3 regions of the Massilia sp. KIM genome follow, and region 2 is predicted to be linked to each of the others. Evidence: predicted binding sites of a transcription regulator. Region 2 holds the regulator's gene; each other region holds the start of a gene.

Region 1 (4,497 bases), 1.0 Mb from region 2:
GACATGCACGGAATGCCGCGCGGAACCGTCACTCCGAACTTTCGGAGGATCTCTTTGCCCTGATACTCATGGATTTTCATGCTGGCTTCCCTTCTTCTATTACTGATTGTGTAGAAATACGGTTGGAATTACGAAATTGAACAACGAATGCTAACCCGACACGGCTTTGATCGCCCAGCGTGGATAGTACTTGGCCACGGCCGGGCCGTCGCTGCGCAGGGCATGGCAACGGTCGAGCTCGAAGGGCCGTTCGGCCGAGTTGTCGTCGGCGCCGCCGCGGGTCGTAAAGACGTCGTCGGCGTAGGCCTGCAGCGCTGCGGTGGGCAGCACCTGGGCCAATTCGGTCAGATGGGTGCAACCGAGCACGCCAGCAAGGCGGTCTTTCAGGTGCAGCCGGAAGTGGTTCAGGAGCGACAGACCGACCAGCTTCTTGTAGGCGGGGCCGATGGTGTCGCAGAAACCGGGATAGGGGACCGCATCGGACGCGGCTTCGGCGTCGACGATGGTCAGGTCGCGGTCGATGGTGACGCGCAGCTTCAGGTCATGCACCGGGACGCCGCCGGGACGCTCGCCGGACGCGAGCGTGATGTCGCGCGTCTTGACGTCGCGGATGGTGGCGTCGAGATCCCACAGGCCATCGTCGCGCGCATAGGCTTCGACGGTGATGGCGCGCGTATGCCGGAGCGAGCGCGATACGGGAGGAGACAGGGGCATAAAAACCAATGCCGTCAGAGCGGCGGTTAGTGGTGCAGCAAGTGTGCTTCATGCACGTCGCCGCAGCTTCTACGGCAACAACCGCTCATGCGGCGCTGCTTAAACCACAAAAGTTTATCACACCAAGTTCAGCGTTGCACTGCAACAGGAGGCTTTTGGGGGAATGGGAGAGACGGCGGCGCGAGGTTATTGCTGAGTGGGCAATATTGCACTTGCGTGGTCGTCTGTGCGAAGGCGGGCAACGGGGTTTATGCGAGTGGCGACGGGCTAAGCTGACAAAATTGCAAGGAAACTTGGGTCCCCGCCTACGCGGGACGACGTGCTTGTGACCGTGGCCGGATGGTGCGTGGCGAGGGTGCCGTGGCCGGGATTGCGCGGTTTTTTGTGATCGGCTACGAAAGCCGCTGACGGGCGGTCGATGGAACTTGGGTCCCCGCCTTCGCGGGGACGACGTGCTTGTGACCGTGGCCGGATGGTGCGAGGCGAGCGTGCCGTGGCCGGGATTGCGCGGTTTCTTGTGATCGGCTACGAAGGTTGCTAACGGACAGTCGGTGAAACTTGGGTCCCCGCCTACGCGGGGACGACGTTCATGTGTCCGTGGCCGAGATGGTGCGAGGCGAGCGTGCCATGGCCGGGATTGCGCGGTTTTTTGTGATCGGCTACAAAGGCCTAGCGGACGGTCGATGGAACTTGGGTCCCCGCCTACGCGGGGACGACGTTCATGGGTCCGTGGCCGAGATGGTGCGAAGTGAGCGTGCCGGGACCGGGATCACGAGGGGGTTGGGTTGGCAAAGAAAAGCGCCAGCATGCAGCGCCATCACCCGTTGAGGAATATGCCGAAACATATCGGGGATGACGCTCCATGCTGGCGCCTCGTCGGTGCTCATTTCAGCCACAGGCTTCCAGCCAGCGCAGCCAGACGCTTCCAGTCAGCGCGGACCGGCAACCGGCAACCGGCAATCGCCAGGGCTCAGATCTCGTCCTCGTCCGGACTGCCCTGCATCGCTGCACGCGCCGCGCGCTGGGAAAAGCCGCGCTGCAGCAGGAAACGCATCTGCTTGGCCCGCTCCGCCGCATCTTCCGCGACCCGGCCGAACTTGCGCTGCCAGACCTCGCGCGCACGCGCGGTCTCGCTACCGGCCAGTTCGGCCTTGATCTCGGCAAGCGCTTCGCCGTTGACTCCGTGACTTTGTAGTTCGGCCATGACGCGACTATTGCCGAAGCGGCCCGCCTTCCGGTAAATCAGAGATTCGGCGAAACGCTCCTGCGACAGCCAGTTGTTCTTTTCTAGGAAATCGAGCAGGGCTTCGACATCGTCGCCCTCCTCGGCATAGCGGGCCAGCTTGCGGCCCAGCTCGAGCCGGCTATGCTCGCGCAGCGACAGGTAGCGCAGCGCGCGCGCTTTCAGGCTCAGTGGAGGTGCTGGCATAAGACCGTGGCGGCGCGGACCGGCGATGGACTGCCGGAGCGCGCCGCCAGCGCATTACTCGCCGACGGCCTTCAGGTTCGGACGAACGTCGTCCTCGCCGGCGACCGGCGGCAGCTCGCGCACGCCCAGGGCGGCGCGGACCTTGTTCTCGATTTCGCGTGCCAGTGCCGGACGCTCTTTCAGGAACAGGCGGGCATTGTCCTTGCCCTGGCCGATACGCTCGCCGTTGTAGCTGTACCAGGAACCCGACTTCTCGACGATCTTGTTGTCGGCGCCCAGGTCCAGGATCTCGCCTTCGCGCGAAGTGCCTTCTCCGTACAGGATGTCGAAGTGGGCTTCCTTGAACGGCGGCGCGATCTTGTTCTTGACGACCTTGACCTTGGTTTCGTTACCGATCACCTCGTCGCCCGACTTGATCGAACCGGTACGGCGGATGTCCATACGCACCGAGGCGTAGAACTTCAGCGCGTTACCGCCGGTGGTGGTTTCCGGGCTGCCGAACATCACGCCGATCTTCATGCGGATCTGGTTGATGAAGATGACCAGGGTGTTGGTGCGGTTGATCGAGGCGGTCAGCTTGCGCAGTGCCTGCGACATCAGTCGCGCCTGCAGGCCCGGCAGCGAATCGCCCATGTCGCCTTCGATCTCGGCGCGCGGAGTCAGCGCCGCCACCGAGTCGATGACCACCAGGTCGACCGAACCCGAACGCACCAGGGCGTCGGTGATTTCCAGAGCCTGTTCACCGGTGTCCGGCTGCGAGATCAGCAGTTCGCTCAGATTGATGCCCAGCTTTTGCGCGTAGGTCACGTCGAGCGCGTGCTCGGCGTCGATGAAGGCGCAAGTGCCACCCAGCTTTTGCATCTGGGCGATGGTTTGCAGGGTCAGGGTGGTTTTACCCGAGGATTCCGGACCGTAGATTTCGACGATACGGCCGCGCGGCAGGCCACCGACGCCGAGCGCGATATCCAGGCCCAGCGAGCCGGTGGAAACAGTCTGCACCTCCTCGACCGGCGTATTGGCGTCCATACGCATGACCGAGCCCTTGCCGAACTGCTTTTCGATTTGCGCCAGGGCGGCTGCCAGTGCTTTGCCCTTTTCAGCGGCGTTTACTGCAATTTTTTTGTCGTCCATGGTGTACTTTCAATCGTGGAGTAGGCAAGGTAGGGGCAGAACCGCCCGTATCAAGAGCTACTACTGTATAAAAATCCAGTGGTTTTGGCAAGCACAAAATGCGTGCTGTGGTGGTGGAGACTCGCATTGTTGCGGTAAATCAAACACAATACGAATCTGTATAGAATTGAACGGTTTTACGAGGTGTCCCATGCGAATTCTGCTCGCCGAAGATGATAGCGTACTTGCCGACGGGTTGACGCGTTCCCTGCGCCAGTCCGGCTACGCCATCGATTGTGTCAAAAATGGCCAGGACGCCGACACCGCCCTGTCGACCCAGGAGTTCGATCTCCTGATCCTCGACCTCGGCCTGCCCAAGATGTCCGGCCTCGAAGTCCTGCGCCGCCTGCGCGCGCGTTCGTCCCACCTGCCGGTCCTGATCCTCACCGCCGCCGACTCGGTCGAGCAGCGCGTCGAGGGCCTGGACCTGGGCGCCGACGACTACATGGCCAAGCCCTTCGCCCTGTCCGAGCTGGAGGCGCGGGTGCGCGCCCTGACCCGGCGCGGCGCCGGCGGCGGCCCGACCGTGGTGCGCCACGGCCCGCTGGTCTACGACCAGGTCGGCCGCAGCGCCTACATCAACGACCAGATGCTCGACCTGTCGGCGCGCGAGCTGGGCCTGCTCGAAGTGCTGCTGGCGCGCAGCGGCCGCCTGGTGTCGAAGGAACAGCTGGTCGACCACCTGTGCGAGTGGGGCGAGGAAGTCTCGAACAACGCGATCGAGGTCTACGTGCACCGCCTGCGCAAGAAGATCGAGGTCGGCGGGGTGCGCATCGCCACCGTGCGCGGGCTCGGCTACTGCCTCGAGAAGTTCAGCGAGGCGCCGAAGTCTGCTCCCTCTTCCGCTCCCTCCTCCACGCCCGACAGCAAGTGAACGACCGCGAAGCCGGGCTCGCGCCCGTGCCCGAGCCCGAGCCCCAGCCCTTCGTTCCGGGGCTGGCCGAGCCGCTCTACGTGCCGCCCAATCCGGAACCCGACGAGAACATCCGCCACTCGCTGTTCGGCGAGATCCTCGACTGGATGCTAGCCCCGCTGCTGCTGCTGTGGCCGATGAGCATCGCGATCACCTACCTGGTCGCCAAGTCGATCGCCAACGAGCCCTTCGACGATGCGCTCGAGGACCGGGTCACGGTGCTGAGCCAGCAGGTGCGCCCGATCGGCAGCGGCATCGCGGCCAGGCTGGC
Region 2 (4,497 bases):
TGGAACGCACCAGCGCCAATGCGCTGGCGCTGGCCTCCATGCTGGAAGCCGACGAGCGGGTGGCGGCGGTGCATTATCCGGGCCTCGCCTCGCATCCCCAGCACGGGATCACGAAGGAGCTGTTCCGTTCGGCGGGCTCGCTGATGTCCTTCGAGCTCAAGGACGGCATCGACTGCTTCGATTACCTGAACCGGCTCAAGCTCGGCATCCCGGCCAGCAACCTGGGCGACACCCGCACCCTGGTGATTCCGGTGGCGCACACCATCTTCTTCGAGATGGGACCGGAGCGCCGCGCCAGCATGGGCATCGCCGAGTCCCTGATCCGGGTCTCGGTCGGGATCGAGGACACGGACGACCTGCTGGCGGACTTCCGCCAGGCGCTCGACGCCTGAGCCGTATCCGCTTCGTCAATACGCGGCCGGCTTCATGCCGGCGTTGTGTTTTGGCGGTTGAGCGCAGCAGCGGAATACCGCTATCATGGGTGTTCGATCGGCCTTTTACGACAACCCCATGAAACGTTCGCTTTCCATCCTGACCCTGTCCCTGCTGCTGTCCACCCAGGCCTTCGCCGGCGAGCTCGAAGACGCGCACGCCGCCTTCGAGAAGAAGGATTACGCGACCGCGCTCAAGCTCTACACCAAGCTGGCCAACGCGGGCAATCCGGAAGCCCAGCAGCACCTGGGGCAGATGTACTGGTACGGTGAGGCGGGGGAGGTGGACGAGGCCAAGGCCGAGGCGCTGTTCCGCAAGGCGGCGGCCAAGGGCAACAAGGTGGCGGCTGCCTCGCTGGACGTGATGAAGCAGCGCGTCGAGCGGCGCGCGGACATCGATTACTGGGTCAAGGGCTATGACGGCGCCGACCTGAAGTCGGGCGAATTCCGTTGCCCGGCGCCGCGCATTCCGGCCATGTCCAAGATCAACGAAGAGATCGACCGGGTGGGTGCGGCGGTGAATACCTGGCAGAACTGCTACAACAAGTTCGTCACCAACCTGAACGCGAATTCGCCGCTGACCAAGAAGATTCCTGCGGATATCGCCAAGCTCATGAACAAGCAGGAAACCGAGGCCTCGGCGGCCCACCTGGAACGGGTGCGAGAGAACGTCGCGGAGGAGGCGAAAGTGAGCTCGAAGCTGATCCTGGCGGACTTCGCGGCGTGGAAGGCGGCGACCGAGGCCTACGTGCTGCAGCACAATGCCATGATCAAGAATGCGGCGGCGGAGAAGGGCAAGTAATACGCTGGGGGTGGTTCAGGCAAACTTGGGTCCCGGCCTGCGCCGGGACGACGTGCTGGCGCCGGAGGCCGAAGTCGCTTCGCCGGAGTGCTCCGCACCCTCAACCAACGTCGTCCCGGCGAAGGCCGGGACCCAAGTTTCGCGGCGTGGAAGGCGGCGGCCGGGGTCTATATGTTGCAGCACAATGCCATGATCAAGGATGCGGCGGCGGAGAAGGGCAAGTAATACGCTTGGGGTGGTTCGCGCAAACTTGGGTCCCCGCCTCCGCGGGGACGACGTGTTTGGGTACGTGGCCGAAGTCACACACACACCAACGCTTCCCTGACTTAACCAACGTCATCCCCGCGAAGGCGGGGATCCAAGTTCGCAGCGCAGTGTTACAGCAACCCGCAGTGGCATTCGCAGCGCAGTGTTACAGCAACCCGCAGCGGCCTTCGCAGCGCAGGGTTACGGCACCGCGCCGCAGCTCAATGCCAGCTGCGCATCAAGCCCACCGCCAGCCCCTCGAGCGCGAACTCGTCGCCCGGTTCGACGCGGATCACCTTGAAGTCCGGATTCTCCGGCAAGAGCTCCACCGTATCCCCCGTCTTGCGATAACGCTTGACCGTCACCTCGTCGCCCAGGCGCGCCACCACGATCTGCCCGTTCTTGGCGCTGTCGATCTTCTTCACCGCCAGGAAGTCGCCGTCGCAGATGCCCGCGTCGCGCATCGACCAGCCCTTGACCTTCAGCAGGAAGTCAGGCCGGGCCGAGAACATCGCGGCGTCGACGCTGTAGGTGGCTTCCACGTGCTCCTGGGCCAGGATAGGCGAGCCGGCGGCCACGCGGCCGACCAGGGGCAGGGACATCATCATGGCCGGCGGCGGCATCGGGATCTGCTCGACCGTCGCGCCGACCAGGCGGATGCCGCGCGAAGTGCCCGGCGAGATTTCGATGGCGCCCTTGCGCGCCAGCGCCTGCAGATGCTCCTCGGCCGCATTGGCCGACTTGAAGCCCAGTTCGGCCGCGATCTCGGCGCGTGTCGGCGGGAAACCGGTGTTCTCGATCGCTTCCTTGATCAGGTTAAGGATCTGTTCTTGCCTTGCAGTGAGCTTGAGCATGGATGTCTTACGGCATATGGTTGTAGGAGTAGACTGTATTTTTGTACAGTATTCTGCTATGCGCAAGGGGAAACGCACGAAAAGTGTAAAAAAACCGTGCAATCGCGGCCAGGAAGCCCAGATCGGCGTGGTTTGCCCGCAAAACGCGCCCTTCGGAAGCCGCCGCCAGCCCCTCCGGGCCAAGATTCCATTTCCCATTCGCCCATTTTTCAGGCTATAATCGAAGGCTTTCCCTTCCCACACTCGTCTTGACGCCGAGGTGGGCATTTGTTTAAACGTCCTCAAGGAGTGTTGCATGCGTCATTATGAAATCGTTTTTATCGTCCACCCGGACCAGAGCGAGCAAGTTCCGGCGATGATCGAGCGTTACAAGACCACGGTGACCAGCCGCGGCGGTAACATCCATCGCGTGGAAGACTGGGGCCGTCGCCAGATGGCTTACCAGATCCAGAAGCTGCCGAAGGCACACTACATCTGCATGAACATCGAGTGCGACAACGAGACCCTGGTCGAGCTGGAAACCGCATTCAAATTCAATGATGCCGTCCTGCGTCATCTGACCGTTAAGATGAAGAAGGCCGAAACCGCACCGTCGCCGATGATGAAGTCGGTGCAGCGCGAAGACGCAGCCAAGAGCCACCGCGCAGAAGCAGCAGCCGCTGCTCCGGCCGCAGCTGCCTGAGTTTTTCCCAGGAATTCGAAGTAACAGGTAGTGAACCAGCTCCAGCTCGTCGCGACCATCGCCGAGCGTGATGTCCTGCGTTACACCCCGGCCGGCGTGCCCATCGTGTCCGCCATCCTGATGCACTCGGGGCAGCAGGAAGAAGCCGGTGTCGCAAGACTCGTGGAGTTCGAGATTCCCGCGTTCGCCGCGGGGGAGATCTCGGGCAGGTTCGGCAGCGCCGAACTCGGCGCCAGCTACCAGTTCACCGGATTCCTCGCACGGAAAAACCGCAACAGCAAAGCCCTGGTGTTTCACATCATTGATTTCCAAGCCGCCTAGTCGGCACTAGATAGATACAGGAGCCTCAAAATGGCATTCGGTAAAAAGTTCGACAAAAACAAAGCTAAGCTCAAAGAGAAGCGCAAACAGCAAAACCCGCTGTTCAAGCGCAAGAAGTTCTGCCGCTTCACCGCCGCCGGCGTTGAGCAAGTGGACTACAAGGACATCGACACCCTGAAGGACTTCGTCCAGGAAAACGGCAAGATCATGCCGGCACGCCTGACCGGCACCAAGGCGCACTACCAGCGCCAGGTCGACACCGCGATCAAGCGCGCACGCTACCTCGCGCTGCTGCCGTACACCGACCTGCACAACGCCTAATCGTCGGCACAGTCAGATATCCTGGAGATAAAACATGCAAGTTATTCTGTTGGAAAAAGTGGTCAACGTCGGCAACCTGGGCGACGTGGTGAAAGTCAAGGACGGTTACGCACGTAACTTCCTGATCCCGCAAAAGATGGCCCGCCGCGCTACCCAAGCTGCCGTGGCCGAGTTCGAAGCCAAGCGCGCTGAACTGGAAAAAGCTGCTGCCGAGAAGCTGGCCGCAGCCCAGGCGCAAGGCGACAAGCTGGGCGGCATGACCGTCACCATCGCCCAGAAGGCGGGCGTGGACGGCCGTCTGTTCGGTTCGGTGACCAACTTCGACATCGCCGAAGCCCTGAGCAAGCAAGGCTTCCCGGTCGAGAAGGCCCAGGTCCGCATGCCGACCGGCCCGCTGAAGACGACCGGCGAATTCCCGGTTGCCGTCGCGCTGCACACCGACGTGGTGTCGGAAATCACCGTCGCCGTCGTGGGCGAAGCTGCATAATCAGCGTTTTTCAGCTGGTCGTGTAGTACCTGAAAAAGCCGGGCTAGCCCGGCTTTTTTACTGTAAATCTCACCCATTATTACAGCCGTGTGACAGGAGCAGGTATAATGCCCGCCATGAACGCAGCCCCCGCCGATCCGCAGCTCGAATCCCTGCGCATCCCCCCGCATTCCATCGAAGCAGAACAGTCCGTCATCGGCGGCCTGCTGCGCGATAACGCGGCGTGGGACCGCATCGCCGATTTCATGCACGCGGACGACTTCTACCGCTACGACCACCGCATCATCTTCGAACAGATGATCCGCCTGATCAACGCCGGCAAGCCGGCGGACGTGATCACCGTCTACGAAGCC
Region 3 (4,497 bases), 150 kb from region 2:
GAAGGTGTCGTGCAAGATGTAGCCGATGAGAATCAGCACGGCCAGCAGCAGGACGGCGAGCGCGATCCACTGGGCCTGGCGGAGCAGGTGGCGTGTGGCGCTGCAGATCAGGGCCACGCCGAGGGACAGGAACATGAACGCGGTCCACGGCGCCGGCAGTGGCGGGGCGCTGTCGGCCGCCGCCCAGGGCGCCGCCGCGGGCAGGTGCATGGCCGCGTGGGCGAGCAGCACCAGCGTGGCGCAGAAGGCGACGACGATCGCCGGCAGGATGCCCCTCTGGCCCCGCGCCTGGAGGAGGGTTGACAGGCTGAGCAGCATGATCAGGAGCGCCGTCGCGGGCACCATCCTCGGCAAGCCTGGAATGACGGCCGTCAGGTGCTCGAGGCCGGTCGCCGAACCCAGGATGCCCAGGGCCGCGATGAGCACGCATGCCAGCGCACACGTGGAGGAGAGGGACTGAGCGGAGCGCAACGTTGGGTCGGCACGTTCGTTGAGGGGCATCCCATTGTAGTGGGCGCCCGAGAATATGTCGCGCAGTAGACTTGTCTTTTGGAAAGCGCTGTTTCCGCGCGTCCGCTGCGTAGCCTCGGCCTTGCCCTCAGGCGCTCCCGGCCTGGGCGCTGCCCGCCACCAGGGCTTGCGCATAGGCGCGGAAATCGTCCAGCCCACGCTTGATGATGGTGACCAGGGCGGGCAGGGGCGCGGCCTGGTAATCCCATTCGGCGCGGCAGAATTCCCCGGTGCGCTTGAGGTCCTCGGCCAGCGTCGCCCCGATCCAGCCATGCTCGGCCAGCAGGGTGATGACTTCGCGCTCGTCCTGGGGCAGGCCGAGGCGGGCGGTGCCGATTACGTAGTCGCCCATCTCGATCGCCGCCTCCCAGGCGCGGATCACGTTGAGCGTGGCCGCGTCCTGGCGCGTGAGGTCGTCGGTGAAGGTGGCGGGATCCTTGTCGTATTCCTCGCTGGCGCGGCGGCAGCAGCGTTCGATGACGCCGGCCTTGCCGATCAGGATGTCGTCGTCCATGTTCTCTCCTCTAGATCAGGAACAGCAGCGCCGCCACGCAGGTGGGCGCCAGCGCGCCGAGAAACAGGCCCACGGCCCCGATCGAGCCGTGGGCGAAGCCCTGGCGCACCAGGGCCGCGCCGGCCGGGTTGGGCGCGTTGGCGATCACGGTCAGGCCGCCGCCGCAGACCGCGCCGGCCACCAGCATGTACTTGGCGTGGTCGGACAGCCCGGTGATCAGGGAACCCAGGTAGGTCAAGGCTGCATTGTCCGTGATTGCGGTCAGGCCGAGCGCACCGAAGAAGATCGCGGTCGGCCCCAGGCTGGAGACCAGGGGCTGCAGCCACCATTGCTGCATGCCGCCCAGCACCACCAGCCCGGCCAGGAAGAAGCCGACCAGCAGGCCTTCCTTCAGGATCAGGGGCGCCTGGTGCTGGGAGTAGGCCTGGGTATAGCCGAGGAAGAGCAGGAACAGGCCGATGAACAGCACCGGGTGGTGGGCCAGCACCACCACCAGGGCCAGGAAGGCGATGTGGATCAGCGACACCGCCAGCGGGGCGCTCGCCGCCTGGCTCTCGGGCTGGGGCGCGAGATGGCGGCGCAGCAGGAAGCTGACCGCGCTGGCGTTGATGACGACCGCCAGCGCCGAGCGCCAGCCGAAGTTGGCGAGCATGAAGGCGCTGTCCCAGCCCCAGGCCCCGGCCACCATCAGCACCGGCGGCGCGGCATAGGAGGTGAGGGTGCCGCCGATCGAGACGTTGACGAAGAGCGCGCCCAGGGCCGCGTACTTGGCCCATTCCGGCATATCGGGACGGAACACGACGGGCGCCAGCATCAGGGCCGCCAGGGTCATGGCGGCCGGTTCGGTGATCAGGGAGCCGGACAGCGGCACCAGCGCCAGGCCCAGCCAGCACAGGGCCAGCTCGGTGCGCACCGGCGCCACCCGGGCCAGCAGGCGCAGCAGGTTGCGCACGGCGTCCAGCACCGGGCGCGAGGCGGCGATCACCATGACCACGAACACGAACAGCGGTTCGGTGTACTGGCGCGACTCGACGTACTCGATGGCCGAGGCGCCGCCGCCCATCAGGGCCAGCACCACGATCAGCACGAAGGCCCAGAAGCCGAACACCACCTCGACCTCGCCCAGCAGGTGGAACAGGCCGGCGTGGCGCGGATAGCGCCTGGCCAGGTGCTCGAAGGCCTTGGTGGAGAAGGTGTGGACGAGGGCCAGGGCGAACAGGATGGCGCCGATCAGGTTGACGGGGTTCTCGGTCATTGCAGGAAGGTAAATAGACGAGCCCGCATTATTCCATCTTTCCGTTTGCGCTTGGTAAGTACAGAACCCTGTGCGGCTTTAAGTTTTATCAATACCAAAAACCAAACTGGTATGCTCAAAATGAATAGACCTTGCCAAACTCGGGCCTAGCGATTACTGTATGTTTATACAGTACTTTTCGCTGACCCGACCATGTCAAGACTCTCATCCATGGCCGCGCCGGAGGCTTTGCATCCTTCGTTGTGGCTGGCTTCCCAGTTGGCGCGCTCCGGCGCGCGCTGCGTCGACACCGGCCACGCGGCCCTGTCGTCCCAGCTGCCCGGGGGAGGCTGGCCCACCGGCACCCTGATCGACCTGCTCCTGCAACAGCCCGGCATCGGCGAAATGCGCCTGCTGCAGCCGGCGCTGGCCGAATGCGCCGAACGCCGCATCGTGCTGCTGCAGCCGCCCCATCCGCCCCAGGCCCTGGCGCTGGCCGCGCTCGGTCTCGATCCGGGGCTGCTGTTGTGGCTGCGCACCACCCGCAGCGCCGACGCGCTGTGGGCGGCCGAGCAGGTGTTGCGCAGCGGCAGTTGCGGCGCACTGTTGTTTTGGGCCAACCATGTGCGCGGCGACAGCCTGCGCCGCCTGCACCTGGCGGCGCAGGCCGGCGAAACCCTGTTTTTCATGCTCCGTCCGCTGGCCGCGGCGCAAGACGCATCGCCCGCGCCACTGCGCCTGGCGCTGCGGCCGGCGGCGGGTGGCATGAACGTCGACTTCGTCAAACGCCGGGGACCGCAGCGCGACGAGCCGCTGTTCCTGCCTCTCACTCCTTCTCTGTTGCAACGCCATGCGTTTGTGGATCGGCCTGTATTTGCCCCAGCTGCCGCTCGAGGTCTTCAGCCCGAACTGGTCCAGTGACCCCGGCAGCGTGGTGCTCGAGCACGAGCGCGTGATGGCGATCTCGCCGGCCGCGCGCGCGGCCGGTGTGCGGCCCGGCATGCGCCGCGGCGGCGTGCTGATGCTGATGCCCGAGGCGCGCCTGCACGAGCGCGAGCCGGCGCGCGAGGCCGAGGCCCTGCAGGCGGTGGCCATGGCCATGCTGCAGTACACGCCGCAGGTGGCCCAGGCCGAGGAAGCCACGCTGCTGCTGGACATCGGCGCCAGCCTGCGCCTCTTCGGCGGCATCCGCCGCCTGTGCCGGCGGGTGCGCGAGAACCTGGCGGCGATGGGTTTTTCCGCCTGCGTCAGCTGCGCGCCCACGGCGCGCGGGGCCTGGCTGCTGGCGCGCCGCAATGCCGGGCGCGCGCTGCGCATGGAAAGCATGACCCGCCGCCTCGACCGCCTGCCGGTGGCCCTGCTGCCGCCGGCGCGGCCCTTCGCGGCCTGGTTCGAGGGCATCGGCTGCCAGCGCCTGGACGAGCTGCGCCGCCTGCCGCGCCCCGGCCTGCAGCGCCGCTGCGGGCGGGCGCTGCTCGACATGCTCGACGCCGCCTATGGCATGAACCCCGAGCTGTTCGAATGGATCGCGCCGCCCGAGCGTTTCCAGGCGCGGCTGGAGCTGTTCGACCGCATCGAGCAGGCCGATCTGCTGCTGGCCGGCGCCCACCACCTGGTGCTCCAGCTCACCGGCTGGCTGTGCGCGCGCCAGCTGGCGGTCGAACGCATCCGCCTGCTGCTCGAGCACGAGCGCGGCAAGGTGGCGCGCCCGCCCACGGCGCTCGAGGTGGCGCTGGCCGAACCCACCTGGCGCGACGAGCACCTGGTGCGCCTGCTCAGGGAGCGCCTGGGCAAGCTGGAACTGGAAGCGCCGGTGATCGGCCTCGGGCTGGAAGCGCAGCAGATGCGCGCCATGGCGCCGCCCACCGAGTCGCTGTTTCCCGATCCGGGCGGCAGCGAGGAAGACCGGCTGCGCATGATCGAGCTGCTGGTGGCGCGCCTAGGCGCCGACAACGTGCTGCAGGCGGTGCCGCTGGCCGACTACCGGCCTGAGGTGGCGAACATGTGGGTGCCGGTGGAGCAGAAGGTGAGCCCGTCGGTGCGCGCGGCCCGGATGCCGCCCGACGTGCAGAGCCTGCCGCGTCCGGCCTGGCTGCTGGCCAAGCCGATCGCGCTCCTGATCCGCAACCACCGGCCCTTCTACGGCTCGCCCCTGAAGGTGGCCTCGACGCCGGAACGCATCGAGGCCGGCTGGTGGAGCGAGACCCAGACGCGCGATTACTTCATCGCGGAAGGGCAG

What was found. The regulator LexA, encoded in region 2, represses DNA repair genes until DNA is damaged. The targets are predictions, from matches to a motif close to ACTGTATNNNNATACAGT.
Region 1: the regulator LexA is predicted to act here: its motif matches at 3,337-3,354, upstream of recA (recombinase RecA).
Region 3: the regulator LexA is predicted to act here: its motif matches at 2,435-2,452, upstream of imuA (translesion DNA synthesis-associated protein ImuA).

What each region holds. Positions count from the first base shown of each region.
Region 1 is NZ_MVAD01000002.1:224,727-229,223, reverse strand. Features, by position in the region: gene sucC (ADP-forming succinate--CoA ligase subunit beta) at 1-80, opposite strand, end outside; gene B0920_RS15775 (DUF2889 domain-containing protein) at 151-714, opposite strand; gene recX (recombination regulator RecX) at 1,685-2,143, opposite strand; gene recA (recombinase RecA) at 2,198-3,274, opposite strand; gene B0920_RS15760 (response regulator transcription factor) at 3,465-4,187, shown strand; gene B0920_RS15755 (sensor histidine kinase) at 4,184-4,497, shown strand, end outside.
Region 2 is NZ_MVAD01000002.1:1,228,687-1,233,183, forward strand. Features, by position in the region: gene B0920_RS20220 (cystathionine gamma-synthase family protein) at 1-392, shown strand, start outside; gene B0920_RS20225 (tetratricopeptide repeat protein) at 511-1,233, shown strand; gene lexA (transcriptional repressor LexA) at 1,701-2,333, opposite strand; gene rpsF (30S ribosomal protein S6) at 2,629-3,015, shown strand; gene priB (primosomal replication protein N) at 3,046-3,336, shown strand; gene rpsR (30S ribosomal protein S18) at 3,367-3,657, shown strand; gene rplI (50S ribosomal protein L9) at 3,692-4,144, shown strand; gene B0920_RS20255 (replicative DNA helicase) at 4,252-4,497, shown strand, end outside.
Region 3 is NZ_MVAD01000002.1:1,074,385-1,078,881, forward strand. Features, by position in the region: gene B0920_RS19530 (sensor histidine kinase KdpD) at 1-426, opposite strand, end outside; gene B0920_RS19535 (DUF86 domain-containing protein) at 599-1,024, opposite strand; gene B0920_RS19540 (putative Na+/H+ antiporter) at 1,035-2,279, opposite strand; gene imuA (translesion DNA synthesis-associated protein ImuA) at 2,472-3,179, shown strand; gene B0920_RS19550 (DNA polymerase Y family protein) at 3,109-4,497, shown strand, end outside.